DNA from 2 places in the Paenibacillus sp. 01T443 genome. Region 2 is predicted to be linked to the other one. Evidence: riboswitches for the same ligand, from Rfam matches in the RefSeq annotation. Region 2 holds a riboswitch; the other holds the start of a gene.

Region 1 (14,878 bases), on a different contig from region 2:
GTTTATATACGGAAGCCAGGAGCAACCGCATACAGAACAGCTTTCAAGCATCGGCGCATATTTACCGCTTAATGATGGAACTTCTCCAATCGAGCACCCTTCAGCAGCAAGAAAAAGCGAATTGGCCGCAGCAAATCAAGCAGGCGGCCGCCTATATGGAGGCGGAATTTCATCGATTGCAAAGCCTGGATGATGTTGCATCCGCCGCCGGACTGTCTAAGTATTATTTTACGCGAATGTTCACCAAGACAACAGGCATCTCCCCAATGGATTATGTCACGAAGCTCCGAATCGAGAAGGCGGTTCAGCTGCTCCGAAGCAGCAGCCTGTCTGTCGAGGAGATCGCATACGCCGTTGGCTACGCAAGCGGCAGCTACTTTAGCAAAGTATTTCGCAGCCGAGTCGGGTTTCCACCGGCTGATTTCCGCTTAGCGAAAGAGCTTCCTTCCATCGATCGACTGCAGTTTGATTAGAGAGCAATATTTTACATGATATCGCAATAAATTGTGCTAGTCACGGACTGCTGTTTCGTTTTACGATTATTGTATAGAGCAATATTACGATATGAGAGGACGAAATCTAATGACTAATGCTTCTAAGCACCATCAATATGCCACAACGCCGCCTATGGGTTGGAACAGCTGGGATTGCTACGGCGCCAGCGTGAGAGAAGATGAAGTTCGCGGAAACGCAGCGTACATGGCTGAACATCTGAAGGCTTTTGGCTGGGACTATGTTGTTGTTGACATCCAGTGGTATGAGCCAGGAGCTAACTCCTCCCAATACCGCCCCTTCGTGCCGCTTGAAATGGACGAATATTCCCGGCTGCAGCCCGCTGTTAACCGGTTTCCTTCCGCAGCGAACGGCGGCGGCTTTAAAGCCCTTGCAGACTACGTTCATTCACTGGGACTGAAATTCGGCATTCATATTATGCGGGGTATCCCGCGCCAAGCGGTTCATGCGGATACCAAGATCCTTGGTTCGAATGCGACTGCGCGCCAGATCGCTCATCCAAACTCTATCTGCCCGTGGAATACCGACATGTACGGCGTCGATGCATCCAAGGATGGAGCTCAGCAGTATTACAATTCCCTATTTGATCTGTATGCTTCTTGGGGTGTTGATTTTGTCAAAGTGGATGATATTGCCGCTTCCAGACTCTATGGTATCCATTTGGAGGAAATTAAGCTCATTCATCATGCCATTGAGCAATGCGGCAGACCGATGGTACTTAGCCTATCGCCTGGACCTGCTCCATTGGAGCATGCAGAGGCGCTTGCGGAGCACGCGAACATGTGGCGTATGACCGATGATTATTGGGATCTATGGCATTTGCTCCACGAGATGTTTGAACGCTGCGAGAAATGGGCGCCGCATGTTGCTGAAGGCGCGTGGCCGGATTGCGATATGCTGCCGCTCGGCCATCTCGGTATCCGCTCGGTTGATGGCGGGGGCAGCGATCGCTGGACAAGATTTACGCGGGACGAGCAGGTTACGATGATGTCGCTTTGGGCGATTTTCAGATCACCCCTCATGTTCGGCGGGGAAATGCGGGATAATGACGAATGGACATTGTCTCTTCTTACAAATGAAGAGGTGCTGTCTCTGCATCGCAATGGCCTTGGTGCCCGCCAGCTGTACCGTGAACAGGAGCGCATAGCATGGGTTGCTCAAGATGAAACGGGAGTAAACTACGTCGCTTTATTTAATGCCGGCGAGCAGGAAGATACGGTTACAGTTACCTTGGAGCAGCTTGGCCTGACCGATGCGCCGCAGGTTCGCAGCCTTTGGGAGCGTAAGGATCTAGGAAGTTTGAACGAGCTTTCGTTCTCGCTGCCGCCACACAGCTCGCTGCTTCTAAAACTAACTTAACTATTTATGAATACCGCTTGCTTCTGCAAGCCCTAACGACAACCCTTTAAACACGTTAGCTGCTGCTGCGTGCTTAATCGGTTGTTTTTGTGTTTACGCTAGTACCTCGTTTAAGAGGGGCTTTTTTTTGTGGCATGTTGTATTAAGCAGCTGAGCAACACTATGGCAAACAACCGAAGGTTAGCCTGAGCTAAAATCGGTTATTGTTGTTTATACGCTAGTTCCTCTTACAAGGGAGGGCCTTTCTCCTTTTCTCTGGAGTAGAGTCACAGTATGCGATCCCCGCGGAGTTTTAACTGGAATTTCTCCTGTTAAATGGAGCTCTCTTCGCCTCACACGGCAAATACATGAAAAAACTCCAGCTAATTTCTGCCTTTCCTTCATAATCGCGCATAAATCATGAAATTAGCGGGAGAAATTCCAGTTAATTCACTAGTTAAGCAGCATCGCCACTTTTTAACGGGAGGGTTTCCTGTTAAATATTCAGCTGAGCAGCATAGCGGCTAATAAGGCGAAGGTTAGCCTGAGTTAAAACCGGTTTTTGTTGTTAATACGCTATTTTCTCATACAAGGGAGGGCCTTTCTCCTTTTCCCAGGAGTAGAGTCACAGTATGCGATCCCCCGCGGAGATTTAACTGGAATTTCTCCTGTTAAATGGAGCTCTCTTCGCCTCAAGCAGCATATACATGGAAAAACTCCTGTTAATTGCTCCATTTCCTTCATAAGCGCGCATAAATCATGAAATTAGCAGGAGAAATTCCAGTTAATTCATTAGAAAAGCAGCATCGACGCTTATTAACGGGAGGGTTTCCTGTTAAATATTCAGCTAAACAACATTGCAGCGAATCAACTGAAAGTTAGCTAGTTGGTTATGCGGTTGAGCAGCATTGCGGCTAATAAACCGAAGGTTAGCTAGTTAGTTATGCGATTGAGCAGCCTTACGGCTCATTAACGGGAGGGTTACTGTTAATTAATCAGCTAAGCAGCATAGCGGCTAATAAGGCGAAGGTTAGCTAGTTGGTAATGCGATTGAGCAGCCTTACGACTCATTAACAGGAGGGTTACTGTTAATTAATCAGCTAAGCAGCATAGCGTCTAATAAACCGAAGGTTAGCTAGTTGGTTATGCGATTGAGCAGCCTTATGGCTCATTAACGGGAGGGTTTCCCGTTAATTAATCAGCTAAGCAGCATAGCGGCTAATAAGGCGAAAGTTAGCTAGTTGGTTATGCGGTTGAGCAGCATTGCGGCTCATTAGCCGAAGGTTAGCCAGTTCCATATACGGTTGAGCAGCATCGCCGCTAAAAAACCAGAGGTTTTCCTGTTCAATAAGCGGCCAAGCCTCAGCCAATGCAGCGACGCCAAGCCGCACGCGAGTAATCGCTCCACTTAAGCCGTCTCGCATGGACGACTAAAATCCGCCGGCTTTTGGTTTACGCGTTCCAATATGTTACAGTTAGAATTCACATGCGAAACGAGTCTATTCGCATGGCAGACATCTCATTCCTGAAGATGAAGGAGGTCGTTTAGTTATGGCAAGCCAAACAGGAGCCATCGTACAGCAATCCTTAAACGCATTAATGGGAGACCCCACTTTTTTACCGAATTTACAGGAGCAAGCTCGCGAGCAGGCCTTTTTATCACTCGCCGCCATTCTTTCCACGCCCAATAAAGTACATAAAGCCTTTTTGCGTATAACCGTCGACAACGGCAATGTCGTGCGCATTCCTGCTTATCGTATTCAGCATAACGATACTCTAGGGCCATATAAGGGCGGCATTCGATTTCATGAATCCGTCAGTGAGGAGGAGGTTACAAACCTAGCCGCGCTTATGACGTTGAAAAACGCTTTGCACGAGGTTCCCTTCGGCGGCGGGAAAGGCGGAGTCGTCATCAACCCGCGTTCTTATTCTGCCAAAGAGCTTTATCTTATTTGCAAAAAATATGTACAGTACTTCAGCGACGTGCTCGGCCCTGACAAAGACATACCGGCTCCGGATATGGGGACGGGAGAGCGTGAAATGGACTGGATGATGGCGGAATACAAAAGCATTCATCCCGGGCAGCCTTACCTCGGCAGCTTTACTGGCAAAAGTGTCATTAACGGTGGATCGCTGGGCCGCAGAGAAGCGACCGGCAAAGGCGTGTATTTCACCTTCCGCTATATGCTTTATGATTTTCTTAAAGCGCAAAGCAGCTGGCTTGCAGGCAGTACGAACCCATTCGTGCAGACTGCGCTCGCCCATGCCGATAAGCCTCTTGCGATCGCCGTACAGGGCTTCGGCAACGTCGGCTCCGTGGCCGCGCTGGAGGCATACAAGTGCTCTTATCTGCAAAACAGAGTAGTCGCTGTCAGCGACCGCAACGTGACGCTATACAATCCGGACGGCCTTTCCGTTCCCGCCTTGATTGATTATGCGCTTCAGCATCAAGGGGATCTGCCTTCAACGGAAGCCACTCTGTCCGAGCTTAATCTCAAAGCACAAATTCTCGGGCGTGAGGACGTCCTCTATTTGAATGTCGACGTTCTCATCCTTGCCGCGCTGGAGGAGCAGGTCCATAAAGGCAATGTAGAGCGGGTCAAGGCCCGGATCATTGTAGAAGGGGCCAATGCGCCCGTTACGGGTGAGGCTGATGAGACCCTGACCGCTAAGGGGACGATCATCGTTCCGGATATACTGGCAAATGCAGGCGGCGTAATCGTGTCCTATTTTGAATGGCTCCAGGGCAGAGAGACTCAATTTTTCAGCGAAGAACAGGTGCATCAGATGCTTTTCGAAAAAATGCAAAAGACATTAAACGTTATTTTGCCCGCTTTCTTCGGAGATCCGTTCCCGCTTCGTCAAAACTGCTACAATCATGCCGTCTTGAAGCTTTCCACTGTGCTTTACCGTCAAGGCAAGCTTTATTGACGAATTAAAGGGCCATTCCTCCGGCAGCTCTTGCCGCTTGGGAATGGCCCTTCTCTATTTTACGATTTACTCCTGTACGTAACGGTTAATAACCTCAACAAGCAAATCATTTAACAGCTTTACCTCAAACTCCCCAACAGCCGGCTCTAAATGATCGCTACCGATACCGCTGTCGTCGGTCAAAAACAAATACGTGCCGCCCGTGGCCGCCGCCATAAAGCGCATTAAATATTCCGTCTCGATGCTTACCCCGCTCGATGCTACAGGGATAATCCGTATCCCCTGCTTTGCGGCATCGCTGGTCAACTTTTTCATTTCGTCAATGACCTGCTCCTCATCATGAGGCGGTGCGTCCAGCACTAAAAAAAGGAGCCGCGCACGTGCTTCCTCGCTCCATTCATGCTCGTACAGCGCATCGCGCAGCGCTTGATCAACAGCCTCGGGGAAGTCACCGCCGCCCTCTGCCTTTTGCTTGCTGAACTGATCCGTCACTTTATTGACATCCGTCGTGAATGGATAAGGTTTTACAATATAATCATCATAACGATCCCGGTAAAAGTTTGCGCTGATTCGAATGCCTAGCTGATTGGCATGCTGGTCAGAGACACGATTTACAACATCCTTAAGCTCTGCCTCCAAATAATTCAGTTCATCCTCCATTGATCCGGTCGTGTCTACGACAAACATGATGTCAACCTGATCAGATAGCTTTGCGCCTTTACCTAAGTCAACCTTGACGCTGCCCTGCTGAGGAATTTCAAGCTGCTGTGTCGTTTTGCTGTCCTGAGCCGACTGCACTTTCACGGTATACCTGCCTAAGTTCGCCGTATCCCGATCAAACATCGCTGCAAATACGAAGGCTTTGCCCTCTGTGTTCGTTCGCGCCTGCCAAACTGTTTGCCCGCCGGCCAACAGCTCCACACTCGCATCGGACACTGCTTTTCCATTTGCCGTTACAACAACCTCAAGCCTGTAAAAATTCCAGAACTGCCAAACTCGCTTGCTGCTGTCGCCTTCCTGCGAATTAAGCAAATTGCCGAATCTCTCCCATGCCGCTAAATCATCCCATTCGCCTGCGGTTAATTGTCCAGCTTGCACATCCCTATCCGGATTCGGATAGCCGCGCTTGCCGCCTTCTTTTTCTCTAATGGGCTCCTCGCTTATGGATTTGCTTTCATCTCCGACTGAGTTGGTTTCTGATTTGGGCGCTGAATTTTCTGTCGAATTTGCCCTACTTGACGTTTCCCGGTTTCCCGCGTTTGAGGCATCTCTTGATGCATCGTTTGAGGCGGAAGAGCACGCGCCGAGCATAAGCAGCATGACGAGCAGAACAAATGCCATCCTTACTAAACCTTTCCTCTGACCAGGCAATCTTTTGAACGAATGACCCTCTTTCATTCCTTCAACCCCTTATCTTTGTATTTCCTAATCTGACGAATATTGGCTATGTAATGTTGCATAAATAGGCAAGTAACATTACAATCGTTAACAGACATGCGGCGAGTCCTAGGGTCGACTGCATTAAGCTTTCTATACAGGAGGACTTCGACATGGAAACCTTTGATTTACTTGCATTTGAGATGACCTATCAGCAGAAGACCATACGGCTTTCCTTCACCTCAGCCGAGCTCGTTCGTGTGACCGAATACGGAGATCGTTTGTGGTACGTCGATATTAACGGCGTTGGCGACCGTGAGCTATTAGCATGGTTTGGCCGAAGCGAGGATATCGGAATCGAGCTGACTGCTGTAGCCAGCACCGGCCAAACCTTCCGCGGCAAAGGCTATTTCCATCCCAACGAGCCGCATCAAGCCGCAGCCGTACGTGGAGACGGCGAGCTGCTCGAGCAATAATCCTCGTTCCTCGTTCAACCAAAAAAAGCTCCGTCAAGTCTTATTAGAGACTTAACGGAGCTTTTTAATTGTTTTATTTGCTGTGAGCGATCTCAGGCGTCGTAAGGCGGTCGTAGAACTCTACGCCTTTGTCTTTGTCAGCCGAATCACGAAGCGCCATTGCGGAACGAGGATGCTCGTCCAAAATGCCCGTGATCATGTAAGGGATGATATAACCCCATTCTTCCTTCTCGCGAAGAGGAATCATGAACTTCTCGATCATGTCGAGTACGGGGCGAATATTGTATTTCGTGTTTTGAAGCTCAGCTACAAGCAGCTCCGTATTGCAGTTACCCGCAGCGCGGCCCATGCCGTAAACAGAAGCATCAAGCAGCTCAACGCCTTTTTCTGCAGCAAGCAGCGTATTGGCGAAAGCAAGCTGAAGATTGTTATGAGCGTGAACGCCCAGGCGTTTGTTAGGCAGGTGCTGACGGAATTTCTCAACAAGGTAGCTCATGTCATTTGGCTTCAAGCTGCCGTAAGAGTCTACCACGTACACGACGTCAACCACGCTCTCGTTGATTAGTTCGAAAGCTTCAATCAGCTGATTCTCCATTACGTTTGAAAGAGCCATGATGTTGATCGTTGTTTCGTAACCTCGGTCATGAAACACTTTAACTAGCTCAAGCGCCTTATCCACGTCTTGGATGTAACAAGCTACGCGGATCAAGTCGAGCATGCTCTCGCTGCGCGGCAAAATGTCGTTCTCATCGACACGGCCGATATCAACAAGTGCGGAAAGCTTTGTGTTTCCTTTGTTCGGGATCACTTTTTTCAAGAAATCATCGTTCAGGAAACGCCAAGGGCCTGCACTTTCAGCGCCTTTAAGCAGTTTTGGCGAGTTTTTGTAGCCGATTTCCATATAATCGACGCCGGCTTCGTTCAAGCTTTGGTACAAATGCTGAACGAACTCGACGCTAAAATCCCAGTTATTTACGAGACCGCCATCGCGGATCGTGCAGTCAACAATTTTACAATGACTCGTTTTTGATTGCATGCGTAGATACTCCTTTAATTTGAACATGAGTTCATTTTTTTTCATCATACTTGAAAAGGACCCGGAACGCAAAATAATTTTGTCGTTTTATGGCTATTTTAAAAGCTTTTCCGCTTTATTCGCCAATCCCTCGCGAAACTGTTTTATTGCCGTCAGTTCCGTCAATTCGCCATCATTCTGCTGAATGATTTGTCCGTCGGATTCCGTGAGAATCTCCAGAAATTCCTTCGTCATTCGGGCCGTTGCCGACTCCGGCGCTTTAGCGATTGTCGCTTGGTAGCTGCTCTTCACTTCATCCAGCAGCTTAAAGGTCTCCAAATCATAGATAAGGGTATTGGGCAAACCATTGATATACATCGCTAAATACCCGTTTACATATTTGGTTTGAACTTCCTCCCGTTCAGGAGAATCCGCATAATCTGCGATAAACTTCTCGGCAAGCAAGGCCCTTGAAGCCAGCTCATCCCATGTAATGACGAGTCCGCCGTCTTTAGCAGCCGCTGTATTCGATTCTTCAGCCATTAACTGGACGTAAGCATTCATCTGCTCGGACAGCGACTTGCTGTACTGCAGCTGATTACTGTAATCAACGATAGGATAGATCGTTCCTTCTACCGTTTCTAATTTATATCCGCCGGCGTAGGCTCTTTGCACAAGAGCTACCACCTTTTCATCTTTTATGGCAGCAGCGCTCTCTTTCGAAATCGGCCATGCTTCCGCTGTCAGCACCTCTTGCACATTCGAAGCAAAAAAGTCGTTTTGTGCAGCTTCCAAATGCGTCTCATAATAATCATGCAAGCCGCGCAGCATCGTGTCGGCCGTCGATTGATCAGCCTTTGCCATATTTTCGACCATATATGTGACAAGTGCAGATGCATCAGCCGCTTCCTTCGCCACAAGCTTAAACTCGGAAAGCAATGCTTGCTGGTCCTCCTGGATTCCTTGCTCGCTTCCGCCGTCATCCGTCACTTGGATGTCAGGCTTTACAGATTCAGAAGGGTTGCTTTTGCTGCATCCAGTCATTGCTAATAAACCGATAACGGCTAGAACAGAAGTTATCACACGCCATTTGTTAAACCTAGTATGACCATCCTTTTGCTGCATTCATCCATCCTCTCCTTACATTTGATTTATGACCTGCTATGTAGTAGACGTAACGGCAGCGCAAAATGTTTTCGAAAAAAAAACTGTGCCAAGGTTACCGAAAGCAACCTTAGCACAGTTCTTCTTTTTCTTCCTATTTAACGAGGGTCTGAGGCTCTTGACCAAAATGACCCGATCGATTCATTTTCGTTTGAATGTATTTCTCGTTGTAGACTGAGGAATTGCCCCATAGCGGCACTCTGCCCGCTACGTTCATACCTGATTTGCGCAGTGCGTCCACTTTACGCGGATTATTGGTAATGATCGATACCGGCAAATCGCGCAGCAGCTTAAGTACGGCAATGGCGTCGCTGTAATCACGCGCGTCATCCGCGAAGCCAAGCTCAGTATTGGCATCAACCGTATCGAGGCCATCCTCCTGCAGCAAATAGGCAATTGCTTTGCTGAACAAGCCGATTCCGCGTCCCTCATGGTTGGCCAAATAAAACAGCGCTCCTGTTCCGTGCTCGGTAATAATACGCATGGATTGCTTCAACTGATATCCGCAATCGCATCTTGCGCTTCCGAAGATATCCCCTGTATGGCAAATGCTGTGCATTCGGATAAGCGCGTCTTCATTGTTATCAAAATCGCCGTAGACGAGAACGCTCGATTGCTGGAGATCCGCATAAGAGAAGCGGTTCAAATCCTCGACCAGCTGTTCGGGAGACATTTCCTCGCCGGCTTCCTTGCGAAGCCAGCTGTACCAATGAAACGTTTTTGTCTCTCCGTCCAGCTCTACTGGCAGCTTGACCGGGCCAATGACGTAGATATCGTCATTTCCGGCTTGCGTGCGTTTAAGTTTATCTTTTATTAGTGCTGCGATATGGGGTTTGATCATATTGGTTCACCTTTTCTAAATAGATATAGGATTAAAATCGCATAGATAAGTAGCTCAAAGTGCCGAATTCATAGCTTCTATAGATAACCTGCGGGACCGCACCCGGATCTCCGCTTCCAAGTGCTATATATAAAGGAACGAAATGCTCTGCGCGAGGTACTGCCATTTTAGCATGTGGAGCCAGCTCTTCATACCGAAAAAGAGAATTTATATCATGCTTATTCATTTTCTCTATTAGCCACTCGTCAAATTCGACTGCCCAGCTCTCCGGCTCTTTCTGTCCCCATTTCACCGCCCGAAGGTTATGAACGGTCACGCCGCTTCCGATAAGCAAAATATTTTGATCGCTCAAGCCGCGCAGCGCCTCGCCGATTCGGAACTGCTCCTCCGCTGAGCGATAAGGGTTAACGGAAACCTGTACGACCGGAATATCTGCCTTTGGAAACATATGCTTCAGCATCGTCCATGAACCATGGTCGAGTCCTCTTGACGTATCATATGCTACCCGGATATGATTTTCGCTCAGCAGATGGCCAACTAACTCCGCTACCTTTGTGGATCCTTTGGCCGGATATTTAACCTGGTAAAGCTCATCAGGAAAACCGTAGAAATCATATAACGTTTCGTATTCATCATCCTTGGAAGAGATGGTAACCGTCTCTGTCTCCCAATGTGCTGTAAAAATGACGATGGCATCCGGTTTCAGGCTTGCTCCCGTTTGTTGAAGAAATTTGCTATATTCATTCTGCTCTACAGCGAGCATCGGTGATCCATGTGCTAAAAATAATGGTTTCATGGCGGTGCCTCCCCAACTTCACTTACTATTTGTAACTAATTATAGTTTTATAACTAATGATAGTCAAGTAATTAACAATATTCAGGTGTGCTTGTATAAATAAGATATTGAGGTTATACTTATTGGAAGATAAAAGAGGTGATATTCATGAATCAATCTAACCTTTGTCCCCGTTTCCAGAGGGGAATGGACATTATTAGCAGACGTTGGACCGGCCTAATCATATTCCAGCTTCTGTCCGGACCGCAGCGGTTCTGCGCTGTCCAATCCGCATTGCCAATCAGCGGAAGACTATTGTCTGAGCGTTTCAAGGATTTAGAAAACGAAGGTATTGTCGACAGGCATGTTTATCCCGAAATACCCGTTCGCATAGAATATTCATTAACGGAGAAGGGCCGCGCGCTGGAGCCGATCATCCGTGAAATACAAGTATGGTCACAGGACTGGATAGAGATAGCAGAGGCGTAACGGGAACGCTCCGGACAAAAGGAATATCACGATAGCGGATGACTACATGCCGCTTCGTGATATTCCTTTTTTTACTTTACAGGATTCTAAAGCCTGTCCAAGCTACCTTGTACGTATCCCTATTTAATTGTACAAGATTTACAGATATGCAATTGCGGGGTATAATGAAGAGTACATTATTCACGCTGAATTTTTCGAATGAAAAAGCGGGGGAACCAACGCGAACGATTCCAATCGTACGCAAGGGGTGAATCCAGGGATTTGTAACCCTGGTAGGGCATTCTCTCTAGCCCGAATCCGACAGCTAACCTCGTAAGCGAACAAAGGAGAGATTTATTTATGTTGACAAATTGTGCAAATCATCTGCATCATTTCACGGAACAGCCTCCTCATTTATCCGTCACCCGAATCGAGCTTTTCGTTATTCCTGCTCTCGCCGTCGATTCTGCAGGCCACCGCATATGTCTTCGATTAACGAGCAATCAAGGCTTTGGCTGGAGTGAGCTGTTTGCCAGCGATACAGAAGAGTCCGTTGACTTAGACAGATGGAGCGATCTGCTTCAAAGCTTTATCGGCAGCATCCCTCTTCCGCCACTCGACCAGTATCAATACGACAAATCGGATCAGGATGGCCGTGCCCTCCACTTGTTCGTTACAGCTGTCAACCATGCGCTAGCCCAATCTGCCGAATCGCCCCCGTACAGCATCGATCATGAAGAATCTGTTTTGCGTCAACGTTCTGTCTCCTATGTCTCTTTGGATTAGTTAGCTAAAAGGGTTTGTACAAATAGAAAGTCCAGAACAGTCATTCTCGTTCTGGACTTTCTAACTTTTTTCAGCAGTTTTCGAGAACCGTTCGGCACTCGCAACAAAAAGGCCCTCCTTTATTACAGCCGCAGCTGCATAGGGAGAGCCTTTTACGCAATTATAGCCTTATTACCTAACCAACCATCCGCCATCAACGGCGAGAATATGGCCGTTCATGTAATCAGAAGCCGAAGAAGCTAAAAAGACTGCCGGCCCAATCAAATCCTCCGAGGAGCCCCAGCGTCCAGCTGGAATGCGCTGCAAAATTTGGGTGCTGCGTACGGGATCCTCGCGAAGCGCTTCCGTATTATCCGTGCTCATATAGCCTGGAGCAATCGCGTTTACCTGTAAGCCTTTGCTCGCCCATTCGCTTGCAAGCGCTTTGGTAAGCCCTGCAACCGCATGCTTGCTGGAAGTGTAGCCTGGAACGTTAATGCCGCCCTGATAGGAGAGCATCGACGCGATATTAATAATTTTGCCTGAGCCCTGCTCGATCATATGCTTGCCTGCAAGCTGAGACAGCACAAATACCGAGTTCAAATTAACATCTATTACAGCCTGCCAATCCTCATAGCTGTGCTCTGCGGCCGGCGTACGTCGAATGATGCCCGCGTTATTGACCAAAATATCGATCCGTCCCAGCTCGTTCACTGTCCGATCAATGATGCCCGCGAGCTTCGCGCGATCAGAAACATCGGCTTGTATCGTAATGGCTTTGCGTCCTAATGCCCGCACGGCGTCAGCTGTCTTGTCAGCAGGCGTGCTATTGGTGACAAGCGCCACATCAGCGCCTGCCTCCGCTAACCCAAGTGCTACCGCTGCTCCAAGGCCGCGGCCGGCACCTGTTACGACAGCCGTTTTCCCTGTTAAATCGAACAATCCCATCGGTTTAAGTCCTCCCTCTCGTACGCCTCCCGCTTTCCGGAAGCTGCGCCTTCATCATTTTTATATGAAGCGCCTCATATTTGGCTGCGACCTCTGGAGCAATGCCATCATCTGTAATGATGCAATCAATCTCATCCAGACCAGCAAAAGTAATCAAAGCGCCCTTGTCGAACTTGCTATGGTCGGCCAAGCAATACACGGTTTTCGCGTTATCCATATAAAGCTTCTTCAGCTTCGATAATTCTTCCGTAAATATCGTCAGCCCATATTCCAAATGAATACCCGTCGTTGATAAAAAAAGCTTATGGACATTCAAGCGTTTAATCCATTCCTGTGACTCTGCCCCAATAAGCAGGTTATTATGGCGATAACCACCTGGAATGACAAGCCTTACCTGGTCCTTTAAGGTCAGCTCTCGAATAATGAGCAGATCATTCGTAAGCACGGTGACAGGCATATTGGGAAGCTTCTTCGCCATCTCAAGCGTAGTGCTGCCCGCATCAAGCGCGATGATATCGTTATCCTCGATGCAGGAAAGCGCAAGCGCGGCAATGGCTGCTTTTTCCTGTTGATGCTTGCTGTTAGGGAATTGCAGCGGGTAAAGGCTGTCTTCGCCTTCTTGCTCCACCACAGCCCCGCCATGTGTACGCTTCAGCAGTCCCTTCTCCTCGAGCTTCTCCAAATCCTCGCGAACCGTTTTTTCCGTGACGCCAAACTGTTCACTCAGCTCAGATACTTTAACTGCCCCAAGCTGCTCTAGTTTCTCAATAATTTTCCGATGCCGTTCAGCAGCAAGCATGGTGCACCTCCTGTAGCGATTGCTTCTATTTTAGCTCGCTTGCAGGTACCGCGTCCATGTCTGTGAAGGTATAGTTTTCTCCTGCCATCGACCAGCAGAACGTATAATTGCTCGTTCCGACGCCGGAGTGAATGGACCAAGGAGGTGAAATAATCGCTTGCTCGTTCGCCACAACCAAATGTCTGGTTTGCGAAGGCTCGCCCATCATATGAAAAACGCGTGCATCAGCATTCATATCGAAGTATAGATACGCTTCCATGCGCCGATCATGCACATGAGAAGGCATTGTGTTCCAAACGCTTCCCGTTTTTAGGCTTGTTACGCCCAGCATAAGCTGGCAGCTTTGAATGCCGTCCGCATGAATGTATTTGTAGAGAACACGTTCATTTGAAGTTTCCTGCGAGCCAAGATGTGTCGGATTCGCTTCCTCCATCGTCATTTTGCGTGTCGCGATTTCAGCATGCGCCAGCGCGGAGCAGAAATAAAGCTTCGCCGGGTTTGCTTTGTCAACGCTGGACAGCAGAACTTGGCGTTTGCCTTTTCCAACATAAAGCACTTCAAGCTTGCTAAGCTCGTAAACTTCTCCGTCAACAGAAATCGAAGCAGGTCCGCCAATGTTAAGGAAACCAATCTCGCGGCGCTCCAAGAAATATTCAGTTTTCAACGTGGCCGCGTCTTCCAGCTCAAGCGTTTCGTTCACAGGCAATGCACCGCCAACTACCATGCGGTCATAATGGGTATATGTCATCTTGATTTGATCCTGTACGAACAGGCTCTCGATCAAAAACTCGCTGCGCAGACGTTCCGTATCATATTGCTTCACATCGGTAGGGTTTGTTGTATGGCGTACTTCCATTGGATAAAAGCCTCCTAAAGTTTTTTGGCGCATAGCTTGCTCTGCAAACCACGCCTACGTTTGTTAATGTTCGTTTTTATAATATCACACATTTACGAACATAAAAAGTACTTTTATGAATCGGACTGCAAAGGTGAACACTCGTTTCTCCAGAACGATCATCCCGCTCCGCTTCTACCTTCCATTTATCGATCCACTCTTTCTTGAAGAGCTCATACCGGGTACTAAAAACGCAAGAAGGAGGAGACATTGGTCTCCTCCTTCTCCCTATCCAAGCTGCAGCTTACCAAGTAATCCGGCCGCCTGTATGTTGATAGCCATGTAATAATTCATATTTCTCGCTGCGCATTAAGCGCTTCATTTGAACTCTGTATTTACGATTGTCATCTCTTCTTGCTTCGGTACATTCTTTGTTATAATGAACGCTCTTTATGCCCTTCCGGTATTCCCGGGTCTTGCTTCTTCTTGGGTCGTAGTGCTTCTTCGCAAAAACAGGCTTAACGTTTTGCTCATTTTCCCACAACGTGATTTCTTCCTGAATAAACATCTTCATCCCCGTTATACCGGGTTAGATTATGGCATCAAGCCACTATACCGATATAACTAATAGAA
Region 2 (14,878 bases):
GGTTCCTTGACCGCCAAACAGCTTGACTAAGGTACGCGCTTGACCGCCATTGTTTCCCATTAAGCGAATTTCAACGTTCTTATTGGCAGGATGGTCGTTTGGTGCGACATCTCCTTTGCGGTAAGTCAGATATGCGACAGAATTTCCATCCGGCGAAACATGAGGAAACCAGTTATTGCTTTCATCGAACGACATTTGTTTCTGGTCGCTGCCGTCCGTATTCATCCGCCATACCTGCATCAAACCTGTTCTCGTCGAATTAAACCATATATGGCGGCCGTCAGGCGAGAACTCAGGACCGTCGTCGAGGCCCGGGGTATCCGTTAATTGCGTCTCGATCCCGCCGCCCGCCGGGATGGAATAAATATTGTACTCACCGCTTCTTTCCGCACAATAAGAAAGAGTACCGCCGTCAGGCGACCAACCATGCAAATAGCTGGGAGCCAAAGGGGTAACCAGAACCGGTTGACCGCCAGTAAGCGATAGCACGTAAATACGCGACTGACCATCCTCCTTTGTATGATGACTGACCGCCAAAAGCGTATCGTCCGGAGACAGCACATGGTCATTGTTGCATTGCTTTACGAATCCCGTTTCAATTAGTTTGCTTTCCCGTGTTGCGAGGTCAAAACGATAAATAAGTCCTTGGCTGTTATAAATCAAATAATTATTGTCTTTTGTCCAGTTTGGCGCTTCAATTAAATAATCGAATTCCGCCAAGACCGAGCGTTCTCCGGTCACGACATCAACCGTTTCCAAAAGACTGAACAATTTCTGTTTATCGGTATCCATCCCATTACCATCCCTTTCACTTCGAATAGTAAATGTCAGTAAGCGCTTGCAATTTAATGAAAATGATCAGATCTTCTAAGCTATAAACACGAGTTATCGTAGAACAAAAAAATTCAAATTCGTCATATGAACACGCGTTCATACTGCTAATTGTACACAATTCCCAAAATTGCTGTCAATCTATTCTATTCATTTTTGTATTTTCTCAAACAGAAAAAGAAGCTTAGTGCAGCCTAACCTTGCTGCAATAAGCTTCCCCTATCTACCATTTATCGGTTACGATTCCGTTATACCGTTATTTTCTCTCCCGGGCTCATTACCAAACCTTTTATCCCTTTGCTTTGAAGCTGTTGAACAAAGCTTTCTGCTTCCTGGCGTATAACGGGGAACGTATTATAATGAACGGGAACAACCAGCTTAGCGTTATACCACTCTGCTGCTTGCAGCGCGTCCTCCATCCCCATCGTATAATGGTCTCCGATTGGAATAAACGCAATATCAATGGCATGTCGATCTCCAATCATTTTCATGTCACTGAACAACGCTGTGTCACCCGCATGAAGGACAGTTACGCCCGCCATATTCACAATAAAACCAGCTGGCATGCCGCCGTAAATTATCGTTTTCTCCTCTGCCATGACAATGCCCGAAGAATGGAAAGCTTGTACCATTTTGGCCTTGGCAAACCCTAAATCCACCGTTCCCCCGATATTCATGTCGATCGTTTTTACGCCTTTCCAAGACATGAATGCCGCAAGCTCCGCAATTGCTACGACTGGAGCGTCATTGTTTTTGGCGATCAGGTCGGCATCCAGAATATGATCCATATGCGCATGTGTCAGCAGAACCGCATCCGTTTTAATTTCCTCCGGCTTCGTCACCGCTAAGGCATTGCCTCGAAGAAAAGGATCAATTATAAGTGATTTATCCCCATCCATAATTTGTATACAGGAATGTCCGTGGTAAATAATATCCATAATCGCAAGTCCCTCCATTTTATCTTTTGCCCATCTTCTCATCATTACCCATCCGTTACCGGTGTAAAACCAAGCCTATTCCAATACTCTAGCAATAACCCTTGCCATAGAGGAGTCTGCTTGAATACGAAGCGGAAGCGCAATAATTTCAAATGCTTTAACGCCGAGCAAGCGGTTTACATTGTTTAAGTTTTCAATAATGAAAATTTGATTGCGGAATAAGCATTTATGGCTGTCAAATGGATAATGATCCGGCGAAGGTGTATCTAAACCGACCATCTTGACCTTTTTCCGAATAAGCAGCTGAACGAAATCCGCAGTTAGAACGGGATAATCGGTAAAATACTCTGGGCGACCATACCGCTCGCCGTGTCCCGTATGCAGAATAACGATTTTTGATTCTTTTATTACTTCTTCATACTCGTCCCTGTAATCAACCGCAGCTGCTCCGCTTACATCGAGCAAAACGCCCTCGCCGACAAAAGACTCTGCCGATATTTCACTTATGTACTTCTCGACATCTAATAAATGCATCGGACCATCGATATGAGTGCCCGCATGCATATTAATGGACAGCTGATGATTATTGTAGCCATCCTTGCCAAACTGCCGGGAATGCTCCAATCGGGTCTCTTCATCACCCGGGTAAACGGGCATTCCCGCCATTATCGTATGCGTCAAATCTATGATCACACAGCTGCAGCTCCTTCCCTCCGCAAATAAGCCTATTGGCTTTCTTTAACTATTTTCGCGCTATCCAAACTATAGCACAAGAGCCATACTTGCCAAAATATCGAACGGCTTCGCCCCATATCTTTAAGGTTAAATTATGAGGTAATAATCGAATGAGTGCTGAGGAAGTTGGTAGATTTCATACTGGAGCTAAATGGAATGAATTACTGCGAAGGTTGTAATACGGAAACCTTGATTTGAAGGGAATGCTTGATGACCATACGTTTGACCTGCTGCTTCTGCAGCTCCAGACTCAATATATAAAAAGGATCATCCTGCAGCAATGCCGCTAACGTATCCAAAGCCGCACGGGCTGCAAGGGGCTCATCTTCAAGCAAGTAATATGACGCCTGATATGCGTATGCTTCATGCTGCCTCAATACGGCCGCTTTCCTTAACAATTCTCGATTCGTAATCGTTATTTGCTTCACGGCTTATCTTCACCTTCCCGCTAACCTTTATCTCAACTATACACAAGTCATTTGCGTCCACCTAGTACCATGTTTCCATGGTACTTGACAGACGCAATGGCCTCTTATTTTCTGACAAATGAAATAAAAAAAAGATGACTCCGTTAATAATGGAGTCATCTTCTTACGTTGTCGCTGCATATTAAGCCAAAGGAACCCGCTTCGACAAGGCCTCAAATTTGACTAAATGCGGATTAATTTGAGTCTGAAGTTTTTTCAGAAACTCAAGCGTCGCTTTGTTTTGTTTTACCAAAGAAGGGTTTTCATTAAATTTTACGGAATAGTGCTTCATTACATTGCCCTTCTTGTACTGAATGGTCGTAAATTTCCCGTTTTTCCAAGCATCCTTCATATTCGCATTCGTGCCCATGATTTGAAGGTTCAGCTTAGCATCCTTATAGTTAAAGCTGTATACGGGATCTTTTTCATTATGGGCAACGGAATAACCTGCTGCAAAAACATCATTAGCGAATGTACCAAACTGAATTTTGTGGTATTCCACTTCGCCGTCAAAGTCCGTTACCCTCGTATACAGAGCGCCGTTCCCGACCTTTTGATCATTTTTCCAAGCGCCGTCATATGTAATCTTGATTTCTTTGTGATCACTAGTGGAATTAGCTACGTACTTCCCCATTCCATTCCGTTTGCCGTTTACCCAATCACCGGAATAAGACTTGGTTTGATACCATGTCATTGTTCCTTTTCCGTGAGGCAGTCCATTCTTCACTTCACCGTAATACAGAACATTCTTGGAAATTTCGAGATACTCTTTAGTGGTAGCTGCTTCAGCTTTCGATGCTCCCCCTGCGGCTGCTGTTAGAACAAATACTAAAGCAAAGCTGAACATCATCATGACCGTTTTTTTCATCGACCATCACTTCCCCTTATCTGGTTATATTAGTTCATTCTATTAGGATAATAAACGAGGTATGCGATTTCGAAACAGGTTTAAAAAACGAAAAAGGATTTCTTTTCCTTATGGTTTAGAAATATCAGTTAATATCCTCCACTGTCCTGGCATACAATGCATGATCCTCCCATATTCCGTTTATTTTCAAATATTTGCTCGCAAGTCCTTCATGACGAAAACCTCCTTTCTCCAATACCCGAATAGAGGGTTGGTTTCTTGGCATGACACCCGCTTGAATACGGTGAAGCCCTAGTTGATTAAAAGCATAATTTACGCATAGCGCGATGGCTTCTGTCATATAACCCTTGCCGTTCTCCCCGTGATCTAGAAAATAACCAAGGTTCGCATTTTGGAAAGGACCCCGGGCGACTCCTGATAGCTCGATACGTCCTATAAGCTTATCTGTATGCTGTAAAAAAACGCCAAACACATAATTTTGATCCTGTTCTGCCCCTCTGATCCCGGCTTCAATCATTTTCTTCTGTTCTTCTAACGTAAAATAAGGCTCAGGCCGAATCGGCTCAAAGGGATTGAAAAAATGGTAATTTCTCAAGCGAAGCGCAAGCAGCTCTTCTGCATGGCCCACTGCCATTGGCAGCAGGTAGATATTTTCACCTTGCATCATCCATTTCTCCTTTCGAAAAATTCATTGTTTTTCTGTTTCTCGAGGTCTTGAAACATTTCGAAAAAAATTTGAAAATTCTGACCGTTTTCTTGTATACATTTACAATACACACCACATAATAACCTCACATCCCAAGAAGGAGTGATTTTAATGAGCAGAAAAAGTTCGAATACATTGGTTGTACCACAAGCAAGAGGAGCGATTGAGCAATTGAAAACAGAGGCTGCGCAGCAGCTTGGCGTTTCGTTCTCGCAGGATGGTTACAATGGTAATCTTTCCACGCGCGATGCTGGTTCGATTGGCGGATACATTACGAAAAAGCTTGTTCAAATCGCGGAACAACAATTAGGTGGACGCAACTTCTAATCAGCCGCCGAAAAGCCCTCCTATTGCTGGAGGGCTTTTCTTCTGTGACTGGATCGATCCCGATCCCCAATGGATGCTGCCGAATCAAGCTATTCTATTCCTATTTCTGAAGGTGGTAAGGCACGGTCGCGATAACCACATCCTTTTGTGTAAATAGATAGGCACGGAGCATTAAGCTCGTTTGGTTGTGCAGAAAATAATGCCACCAATGCTTTGTAATAAACTGCGGAATGAGAATGGTAATATGATCCGTTTCAGCCGTTTTCCATTCTATTGTATCAATAAACCTCATCAGAGGTCTAATGATGCTCCGATAGCTCGACCGAAGAACAATGAGCCGGACTCCGGGGTTCCATTCTTCCCACTTCTTTTCCATTCGTTCAATGTCCTCGTCATCAAATCCAACGTAAACGGCAACGACATTATCCGTCAACGATTTGGCATAGCTAAGGGAATGATTAACGACACGCGTTATTCCCGCAATGGGAACCACAATCGTGCTCCCTTTTATAACCGGTTTATCTACTGACATATTAATCCGCAGTTCGTCTGACATGTTGCAGTAATGACGGTGAATTCCATAAAACAATAAGATAACGAGCGGCAGAAAGATAAACACCATCCAAACGTGGCTAAACTTTGTAAAAATAAAAATTAAGGTAATTGCCAGCGTTGTAAGCATGCCGATTGTATTAATTATGAAACGTGAAAGCCATCCGGCCGGCTTCAGCTTCACCCAACGTACCATCATGCCCAGCTGGGAAAGCGTAAATGGTATAAATACACCCACTGCATATAGCGGAATTAAGCTTTCGGTGTTGCCGTGAAAAGCGATAACCAATAATGCAGATAAGACGCCCAAAATAATAATGCCGTTCGAAAAGCCCAAACGGTCGCCACGCGCCATGAACATATTCGGCATATATTTATCTTTTGCCAGCATGAAGGCAAGCAGCGGGAATGCTGCGTAAGCTGTATTTGCCGCCAGAAATAAAATGAGCGCCGTAACGCCCTGAATCACATAATAAATGACGCCTCTGCCAAAGGTAGCATTCGCGATTTGCGATACGACGGTTTCTTTCTCATTCGGAATTATGCCATACCAATAGGCAAGCAGGCTTATGCCGATAAACATTGCGCCTAGAATCGTCCCCATCATAATAAGCGTAGTTGCCGCATTGCGCTCGGCCGGCTGTTTAAAGTTTGGAATCGCATTGGACATCGCCTCCACGCCCGTGAGCGCTGAGCAGCCCGAACTGAAAGCCTTTAGCAGAAGGAATAAACTGATGTTCGAGACTGCAGCACCCATTTCAGGAGCAGCTGCCGGAACGCCGCCTGCCAAATATTTTATAACGCCGGAAATAATCAATACGAAAATGGCGATTACGAACAAGTAGACCGGCATGGCCAGCACCGAAGCCGATTCCGTGATACCCCGCAAATTAATAATAGTCAGAAGAAAGATCATAACTAAAGCAATGAGGACCCGGTGATCATGAAGCGAAGGAAACGCTGACGTAATGGCATCCGTCCCCGCCGACGTACTGACCGCAACAGTCAGAATATAATCGACTAGCAGCGATCCTCCTGCTAACAGACCGGTAGAAACGCCGAGATTATCCTTCGCGACAATATAAGCGCCGCCGCCGGAAGGATAAGAGAAAATCGTTTGGCGATACGATAAAATAAGCACCAATAAAAGACCTAGCACAGCGATGGAGATTGGAATGGAATACCAAACCGCTGTAAATCCGACAACCATCAGCACAATTAAAATTTGCTCCGTGCCGTATGCGACCGAGGATAAAGCATCTGACGAAAGCACCGCAAGCGCCTTAAGCTTGCTCAGCTTTTCACCTTCAATTTCCGAGCTTTTCATCGGACGTCCGATAATCAATCGTTTAAATCTGCTGACCATAATTGCTCCCCATTTCCTATCCTTGTACTCTAATAAAATGTCAAATACCGTTTAGAACACAAAAAAAGCCGCAGGAAAGTAAGGACTTTCCCACGGCTTACCAAATAAACTTGGTTCGTTCGTGATAAATTCCTCTTCTGGACGCTTACGAGGTTAGCTGTCGGATTCGGACGCAAAAGTCGCCCTACGCTTGGCAAAGCCAAGTGATTCACCCCTGAGACAAGATCGAATGATCGGTCTCCATGGTTCCCCCGCTTCTTTTTCAGAACTCAGCGATCAAGGATAATATCAGAAAATGTTACGGCATTGGATTACGTTCTGAATCTTACTCCTTTCCATTGCCATTGTAAACGATCATAAATGTCTAAAATGATTTGATTTGGAATCATGCGGAATCATTTAACCGCTTACAACCTATGCATTCTTTTCTTATCGCTCACATGCTTGAAATCCCTTTGATTTTCATAAAAACATCTGATTAATAGAATAGCAATCCGTAAGAAATCGATGCCCGCTTTATATGATACGATTGGAGTATGTTTAAACCCACTAAGAAAGGATGTTTTAGAATGGCAAAATACACAACCTACATCATTTCCGAGGACGCAAGAGCGCAATCCGAATTTTACATGCAGGCACTTGGAGGAGAAATCAATTCCATTCTGACGCATGGCCAGCTTCCCGACGCACGCGAGGAGCTCAAAGACAAAATCATTCACCTCTGTTTCAATGCCGCAGGCGTCAATTTCTTTATGTCAGACTCTGTGTTTGAGCCTGTGCAGAGCGGAAACGCCGTTCATTTAAACCTTGAATTCGCTTCAGAAGCTGAAGCACGGCAAGCCTTCAATCAATTAGCAATCGGCGGCCAAATCCATCAGCCTTTAGAGCCTGCTTTCTGGGGCTCCTTATTCGGACAAATCGAAGACAAATTCGGTATACGCTGGATGATCACCACTGAATCAAACGCAAGTCAAGCCTAACCGATTTCGATATCGGAGAATACGTTTGACATGAAGAGGAGACGTCCCCTGTGCAGAGGGCCGTCTCCTCTTTTCTTCGTTATTTTATCCTATTTGTAAAACAAGGAATTATTCATACGATTGTCGAATAGTGTCGGATGAAATCATTCTCTTTTGTCTCTATTTTTTCGTCATACCATCAAATCATATGAGGAGGAGGATGCTTGGTGTCATTCTTGTTCAAGGCAGCCGAATACCCGATAAGCCCCGGCTGCTATCTGATGAAAAATAAAGAAGGCAGCATCCTCTACGTCGGAAAATCCAAAAACCTGCGAAGCCGGCTGCGTTCCTATTTCACGAAAAACCATACCCATCGAAGGATTAAGCAGCTTGTACAGGAAATATCGTCCATTGAGGTCGTCCTTGTCAATAATGAAGCTGAGAGCTTACTCCTCGAGAATAACTTAATAAAAATTCATAAGCCTCCCTTTAATCGAGCATTAAAAAGAGATAACAGCGGCTATGCTTATTTGCAGCTTACGGCCGACCCGCTTCCGCGTTTGGATGTGTATTACCGGAACCGCAGCCGTCAACAGAAAATCGCTGAACCAGAGGAAACACATCGGTTAGGCCCTTTTAAAAACGCGCGATTTCGAGATGCGCTGCTTGAATTCGTAACCGAGCATTACGGTCTTCGCACCTGCAAAACCATGCCAAAGCAAGTTTGCCTTCTTTACCATATCGGTAAATGCAGCGGCATATGCGAAGGCAAAATAACGAAGCAGGACTACTTGAATAACGTCCGCCAAGCCTCGGAGCTGCTCGCTCATCGAGGCAAAGGCCTGATTGAAATCCTATATACCCAAATGGAGACTTATGCGTCAAAAATGGAGTTTGAAAAAGCGCAGCAAATGCTCATCAGCATACGAAATTTGGAGCAAGCCGAAGACAAACAGATCGTAGACAGGGAAGCCGTAATCGATCAGGATGTTATCTACTTTGGTCATTCCCATGTGCTGGTTGCAAAAGTTCAAGCGGGGATGCTTAGCGACTTTCAGATGTTTGAGCTTGGAGAATCGAGAGATGAAGCTGCCGGCGATCAATTTATCATAACGAGATATGCCGAGTCAAAGCCAGATGAATTAATTGTGAGTAACGTCTCCGACCGGAAGAAAGTACAGGCATCCCTAAAAAAAAGAGGAGAAAAGCAAATAATCCTCACACAGCCTAAGCGAGGACTAAAATACGATCTCCTTCAACTTTGTAAAAACAATTATGAGTACCGAATCAATCGGCAGATGCTATAAAAAAAAAGGCCGCCATAGGGCAGCCTTCCTTTCATGCCAAATTAATGAATTGTATTAGCCGGCATTTGCGGCATACCGTTTGCAGGCACAAAAGCATTAAGCATGATTTGCATATCATTGGCTGCTAATTGCGGCACTTGGTAATAGGCATGTTTATTTTGATACATAAATAATTCATAGGCCATTTCAATAAAATTTTGCACCTGCGAAGCCAGCACCCGGCGTACGACCGGATTCGTAACTTCAACGGCAGCCATCGCCAAGAGGGAAGCATGGGATTTTACAAGTCCGATCATATATCCGCTAATGCCTGCGTCCTTTACGTCAGCGAGGGATTGATTGGGCTTTTTCGGCTGCGTCGCTTGTAAACCGTAGAGTGCCGGGGTCATTTCTTTTATCAGATACGTTGATGTTTCTTGGCTTGGCTTCTGGCCTGAGGCGAAGCATTCCGCTGTCAGATTGTATTGGGAAAGAGCAAAGTTGTATTGACGATCCAAAATATCCTGTAATTCGACATCCTGTACATACTGCCTGAAAATCATAAATTGATCCAACATACCGATTGAACAAGACAGTACTTCATGCATATCAAAGAGCTCATGGCCTCCATGATTGAATGCCTGAGAACCTTGTGAATTTGTATTGATTTGCGTTTGCTGCTGCATTTTAAGTCTCCTTTGTCATTGATGGATTGGCTTCTTTAATATCAATATTTTAAAGGGAATTTATGCATCCTGCTTTCCAAATCGTAAAAAGCCCCAGTTATGACTCTCCGTCATAACTGGGGCTGATCGTTCATAACTATTTATTAGCTGCTGCCCATGCGTCCAGTTGTTTTTGCTTTTCTGCGATAATTTTGTCAATGCCGGCTGCTTTCTGCTGTTTAATAAATTCAGGCAGCTTGGCCACTGGATCAACGGTTCCCGTTTCTAAAGCAACTTTATATTGGTTCTGAACGTTCGTGACCGATGCGATTTCCGTTTTGACGGCGTCGGCATTAAAGGTAAAGCCCAGCGCTTTCGATTTTATAGCGTTTTTGTTAAACTCCGCCAGCTGATTCCATAGCTCCGGGTCGTCTCCGTTCCAAATGTGGGATAGGGACTGGTTCCCGAACATCCATCCCATTTGCAGGTTATAGCCGGAATTCGTTGCATCTACGCCTTGCGGGAAGTCAATGACATTGTCGGACACCTTCACGTAATGTTTTTCTTCGATCCCGTAATCCAGCAAATTAATGAAGTCTTTATCGGTATACATCATGTTGAGCAGCATCGTCGCTCTCTCCGGATCCTTCGAGTTTCTTGCAACGCTCCACATGATGGATGTAATATTAGACGTTGCTGTGACCGCAGGCCGGAAGTGAATCGACACCATCTCTTTGCCTGTCGTCCTCGATTCTTGGGTTTGTATACCCGGCTTCATATGGGAAATAAACGAGAAGGCTTTGCCGGACTTCACCAAATTGTATTGCGTCTCGGTGCTTGTCGCAGCATCCTTGGCAATATAGCCTGCTTGATACCATCTTCTGACCGTATTCAACATTTCTGCATATTCCGGCGTCTCATACATGTTCACGACCTTTAGGCCGTTGTCATGGCTTGGAAGCACGCCAAATCCGTCACCCAAGGTATCAAAGAAGCTGCCTACATAAATATCAAGGATAGAGGTTCCGTACTTGACTGTCGGAATGATGCCAGGCTCGTTATCCTTAATGGTTTTGAAGACCGCGTCCAGATCTTCCAATGATTTTATCGCAGCCGTATCGATGTTGTACTTATCTACCAAATCCTTGCGCATCGTAATGCCATAGTCTGCTGCCAAATCCCTGATGCTTGGAACGGCGTATATTTTCCCGTCAATTCTCGTTGCGTTCAAGAACGCCGGATCAAGGGAATCAAGCGCATTCGCAACCCCCTGGCCTTGCTCAGCCAAATAGCCGTCAAGTTCAAGAAACTGTCCTTTAGCTACATCTTGGCTGTAAGTTCCGAGTCCGCTCACGATCAGGTCTACCTGCTCATTGCCGGACATCATCAGCGTTTTTTGCTGCGTCCAAGCTCCAAAGCTGATTGGAATCAGCTTAACAGTAGCATTAATTTTTTCCTTCGTCATTTTGTTGATAGCGTCCGAAACCAGCTTCATATCCTTCGGCTCCCCGGCTGCAGGGAATACCATCACTAGCTCAACAGGCTTTAATTGTCCGCCGGCGTTGCCGCTTTCTCCTTCTGCGGCTGCTCCGTCGTTCCCTGAACTAGCGGCATTGCTTCCTCCATTGCTGCACGCGCTGATCAGCATGGTCATTGCGAGAGCCAATAATAGAATCGTTTTCGCCACATATTTGTTCTTTGTCATTGCTGTGACCTCCCAATTTATTTAAATGAAAGCGTGTACACTTAGTAGAATAGATGAAAATGCCGCATCTAACTTTCATAATTCCGACATCCCGTTTTCGATTTTCCGCTGTGAATCTTTCAGATGCCGGAATACGATTACGTCCCAGTTCTGATCAAGAGAATCGCTGCTTGATTGCCTCCGCGATTTCTTCCATGCAGTCTTCCGCTTGCGGATACAAACCGATTTTATCAATGAATGCATGATCCATGCCGCAATAGCGAATGAGCTTGGTTTGAACGCCTGAACGCGACAGCCTGCGCGCGTACGCCTCGCCTTCCAGCCGTAGGTAGTCGTACTCGGCCACGATGACGAGTGCCTCCGGCAGCCCCGTCAAATCTTCAGCAAGCAATGGCGAGACATGAGGATGCTCCGGATCCGTTTGCTTTTGTAAATACATATCATGCATAAAGCTGCCGCCCTCTTTTAATCCTTCAATAGCAGGAATGATGTACTCCCGATGATTATTCACGGTGTATTGATCGAGGCTCCATTCAAAATCTTCGGTTGGCGTGCCCGCCATGTTGACTGTCGGATAAATAAGTGCTTGAAATTTGATCATGCCGGTACCTTGCTCACGATCCAGCATCGTGCATACCGTTGCCAGGTTCCCACCTGCGCTGTCGCCGGAAACGGCGATTTGATGCGGATTAATGCCAATCTCAGTGGCGTGGCTGTACACCCATTTCACTGCATCGAAGCAGTCGTTTAGTCCAGCGGGAAAAGCATGCTCAGGAGCCAAGCGGTAATCCACGGAAACCACCACGGCATTGGCTTTTTCCGCGAGCGACTTGCACGGATTTTCGACCGTGTTCAGACTTCCTCCGATAAATCCGCCGCCATGAAAAAACAAAATGCAAGGATGGTCGCCGGCCGTCTCCGGCGAATAAAGGCGTAACGGGATGCTGCCATTGGTACCGGCAATCTCCCGGTATTCGGTTTGAATAGCCGTCCGGGTAACATCCGTGTTCGGCCATCCCATGAGTTCTCTAAGCTTCTCGATAGAGAAGCTTCCTGAATTTGGTTCCAGCTTGGTTGATTGAGCGGCTTCAAAGAAATCACGCCTCGCTCGGCTTAGTACGTCCAAGACTCTCGGATCCAGCTCTCCCTCCGCATTGGAATCTGGAATTCGTTTCAAAATCGTTTCCATTTGCAATCCCGCCTTTTCATTTGGTTTTTATTTATAGGAAGGGCGGTGCATCCGAATGTCTGCACCGCCCTTTCATCGTTGTTGACTACTTTGCTGAAGACGCCCAAGCATCAAGCTGCTTCTGCTTCTCGGTAATGATCTTATCCATGCCCGCTGCCTTCAAAGCTTTATTAAATTCCGGCAATTGCTTCGCAGGGTCAACGGTACCCGTTTCCAAAGCGATTTTGTATTGGTTCGATACGTTCGTCACCGCGGCAATCTCCGTTTTAACCGCATCTGCATTAAAGGTGAAGCCAAGCGCCTTCGACTTCAAAGAATTTTTGTTAAATGCCGCTAGCTCGTTCCAAAGCTCTGGATCATCCCCATTCCAAATATGGGATAGGAACTGGTGGCCGAACAACCAGCCCATCTGCAGGTTATAGCCCGAATTCGACGTATTTACGCCTTCTGGGAAATCAATCATGTTATCTGTTACCTTTGCGTAATGCTTACCTTCAACGCCATAATCAAACAGATTGATCAGATCTTTATCGGTATACATCAGGTTAAGCAGCATCATTGCTTTTTCCGGATTTTTAGAGTTTCTCGCGATACTCCACATGACGGAAGTAATATTGTACGTCGTTGTTGCAGCAGGCCTTAAATGGACCGAGATCATCTCTTTGCCTGTCATTTTCGATTCTTGATTTTCAATGCCGGGCTTCATATGAGAGATAAACGAAAACGCTTTGCCGGCCTTCACTAGATTGTATTGCGTCTCCGTACTTGTGGCGGCATCCTTGGCAATGTAACCTGCTTGATACCATCTTCTCACCGTATTCAGCAGCTTGGCATACTCCGGAGTCTCGTACATGTTTACGACTTTAAGACCATTGTCATAACCCGGAAGCACGCCGAAACCGTCTCCCAAATTATCAAAGTAGCTGTTCATGTAAGTATCGATAATGGAGATCCAGTACTTCACCGTTGGGACGATATCTGGCTCATTTTCCAAAATCGTTTGAAAAACGATGTCCAAATCATCCAGTGATTGAATGGCAGTTGTATCGATATTGTACTTTTCTACCAAATCTTTACGCATCGTAATGCCATAATCGGATGCCAAATCCCGGATACTCGGTACGCCGTAAATTTTGCCGCCAATTCTCGCAGCATTCAGGAAATCCGGATCAAGGCCCTCAAGCGCTCCCACGATCCCTTGCCCTTGTTCGGCCAGATACTCGTCAAGCTCCAGCAGCTGGCCTTTGGATACTTGCTGGCTGTAAGTTCCAAGCCCGCTGACGATTAAGTCGACTTTCTCGTTGCCTGACAGCATCAGCGTCGTTTGCTGCGACCATGCTCCCCAGCCGATTGGAATAAGCTTTACAGAGGTATTAATTTTCTCCTTCGTAATCTTATTGATTTCCTCCTGGACAACCAGCAAATCCTTAGGCTCTAAGCTCGCAGGGTAGACCATCGTTACCTCATAGGTATCCGTCTCGGCATTGTTTCCGCTTTCCTCCACAGTACCCGTGGAATGGTTCTCTTTCGATGCGCAGCCCGTAAACATCATGCTTGCGGCAAGCAGCAGCAGCGCAGCCGTCTTGAATGCTTTTCTGTCCAATCTCATCCTGCTCCCCCATGTATGATTACTTCTCTATTATCCTTTTACAGCGCCAATTGTCAGGCCTTTCACGAAATACTTTTGAAAGAACGGATAGGCGATCAACAGCGGGATTACCCCGATTGCGGCCATCGCCATCCGCATTGATGCAAGGGGAATATTAGCTGCGATTTCAGCGCTTCTGCTTCCTGCTTGCGTCGAGCTCTGCAAGAACTGAACATCCAGTAGAATTCGGTTCAACAGGTTCTGAAGACTGTAGTATTGACTGTCGGTAATATAAATCAATCCGTTAAACCAATCGTTCCAGAACAATATTGTATAAAACAAACCTACCGTGGCAAGGACCGGCGTCGACAGCGGCAATACGATGCTATAAAAAATTTTCCATTCCTTCGCACCGTCGATATAAGCCGATTCAATAATGGCCGTTGGAATCGAGCTTGCAAAAAAGGTACGCATCAGAATAATGAAAAATCCATTCATCAGCAGGCCGGGTATGATTAAGGCCAGCATCGTATTTTTCAAATCGAAATAATTAGTATAGAGCAAATAGGTCGGTACTAGGCCCCCGTGAAATAGCATCGTGAAAAACACGTAGAAAGCTAGCGAGTTGCGGAACGGCATTTCGAGCCGCGAAAGCGGATAAGCCACCATCGCTGTAAGCGTCAAACCGAGTGCCGT

The links. A riboswitch is a leader RNA that binds a small molecule or an ion and turns the genes downstream of it on or off. The one in region 2 is predicted to bind cyclic di-AMP.
Region 1: linked by a shared signal. The riboswitch ahead of AC1DLI_RS03260 (hypothetical protein) and the one ahead of AC1DLI_RS16775 (APC family permease) in region 2 are both predicted to bind cyclic di-AMP.

What each region holds. Positions count from the first base shown of each region.
Region 1 is NZ_JBFTPE010000002.1:134,941-149,818, forward strand. It holds gene AC1DLI_RS03205 (AraC family transcriptional regulator) at 1-473, shown strand, start outside; gene AC1DLI_RS03210 (glycoside hydrolase family 27 protein) at 583-1,872, shown strand; gene AC1DLI_RS03215 (hypothetical protein) at 3,054-3,275, opposite strand; gene AC1DLI_RS03220 (Glu/Leu/Phe/Val family dehydrogenase) at 3,403-4,782, shown strand; gene AC1DLI_RS03225 (VWA domain-containing protein) at 4,849-6,180, opposite strand; gene AC1DLI_RS03230 (hypothetical protein) at 6,333-6,635, shown strand; gene AC1DLI_RS03235 (aldolase catalytic domain-containing protein) at 6,709-7,671, opposite strand; gene AC1DLI_RS03240 (hypothetical protein) at 7,765-8,775, opposite strand; gene AC1DLI_RS03245 (GTP cyclohydrolase II) at 8,909-9,655, opposite strand; gene AC1DLI_RS03250 (DODA-type extradiol aromatic ring-opening family dioxygenase) at 9,687-10,451, opposite strand; gene AC1DLI_RS03255 (winged helix-turn-helix transcriptional regulator) at 10,599-10,919, shown strand; cyclic di-AMP (ydaO/yuaA leader) riboswitch at 11,093-11,253, shown strand; gene AC1DLI_RS03260 (hypothetical protein) at 11,259-11,684, shown strand; gene kduD (2-dehydro-3-deoxy-D-gluconate 5-dehydrogenase KduD) at 11,856-12,611, opposite strand; gene AC1DLI_RS03270 (DeoR/GlpR family DNA-binding transcription regulator) at 12,616-13,410, opposite strand; gene kduI (5-dehydro-4-deoxy-D-glucuronate isomerase) at 13,436-14,266, opposite strand; gene AC1DLI_RS03280 (hypothetical protein) at 14,550-14,813, opposite strand.
Region 2 is NZ_JBFTPE010000008.1:637,666-652,543, forward strand. It holds gene AC1DLI_RS16740 (TolB family protein) at 1-792, opposite strand, end outside; gene AC1DLI_RS16745 (metal-dependent hydrolase) at 1,080-1,769, opposite strand; gene AC1DLI_RS16750 (cyclase family protein) at 1,845-2,462, opposite strand; gene AC1DLI_RS16755 (hypothetical protein) at 2,666-2,932, opposite strand; gene AC1DLI_RS16760 (MORN repeat-containing protein) at 3,114-3,839, opposite strand; gene AC1DLI_RS16765 (GNAT family N-acetyltransferase) at 3,964-4,506, opposite strand; gene AC1DLI_RS16770 (alpha/beta-type small acid-soluble spore protein) at 4,657-4,872, shown strand; gene AC1DLI_RS16775 (APC family permease) at 4,973-6,790, opposite strand; cyclic di-AMP (ydaO/yuaA leader) riboswitch at 6,918-7,075, opposite strand; gene AC1DLI_RS16780 (VOC family protein) at 7,360-7,770, shown strand; gene AC1DLI_RS16785 (GIY-YIG nuclease family protein) at 7,977-9,056, shown strand; gene AC1DLI_RS16790 (spore coat protein) at 9,098-9,721, opposite strand; gene AC1DLI_RS16795 (ABC transporter substrate-binding protein) at 9,858-11,405, opposite strand; gene AC1DLI_RS16800 (alpha/beta hydrolase) at 11,560-12,594, opposite strand; gene AC1DLI_RS16805 (ABC transporter substrate-binding protein) at 12,680-14,203, opposite strand; gene AC1DLI_RS16810 (carbohydrate ABC transporter permease) at 14,234-14,878, opposite strand, start outside.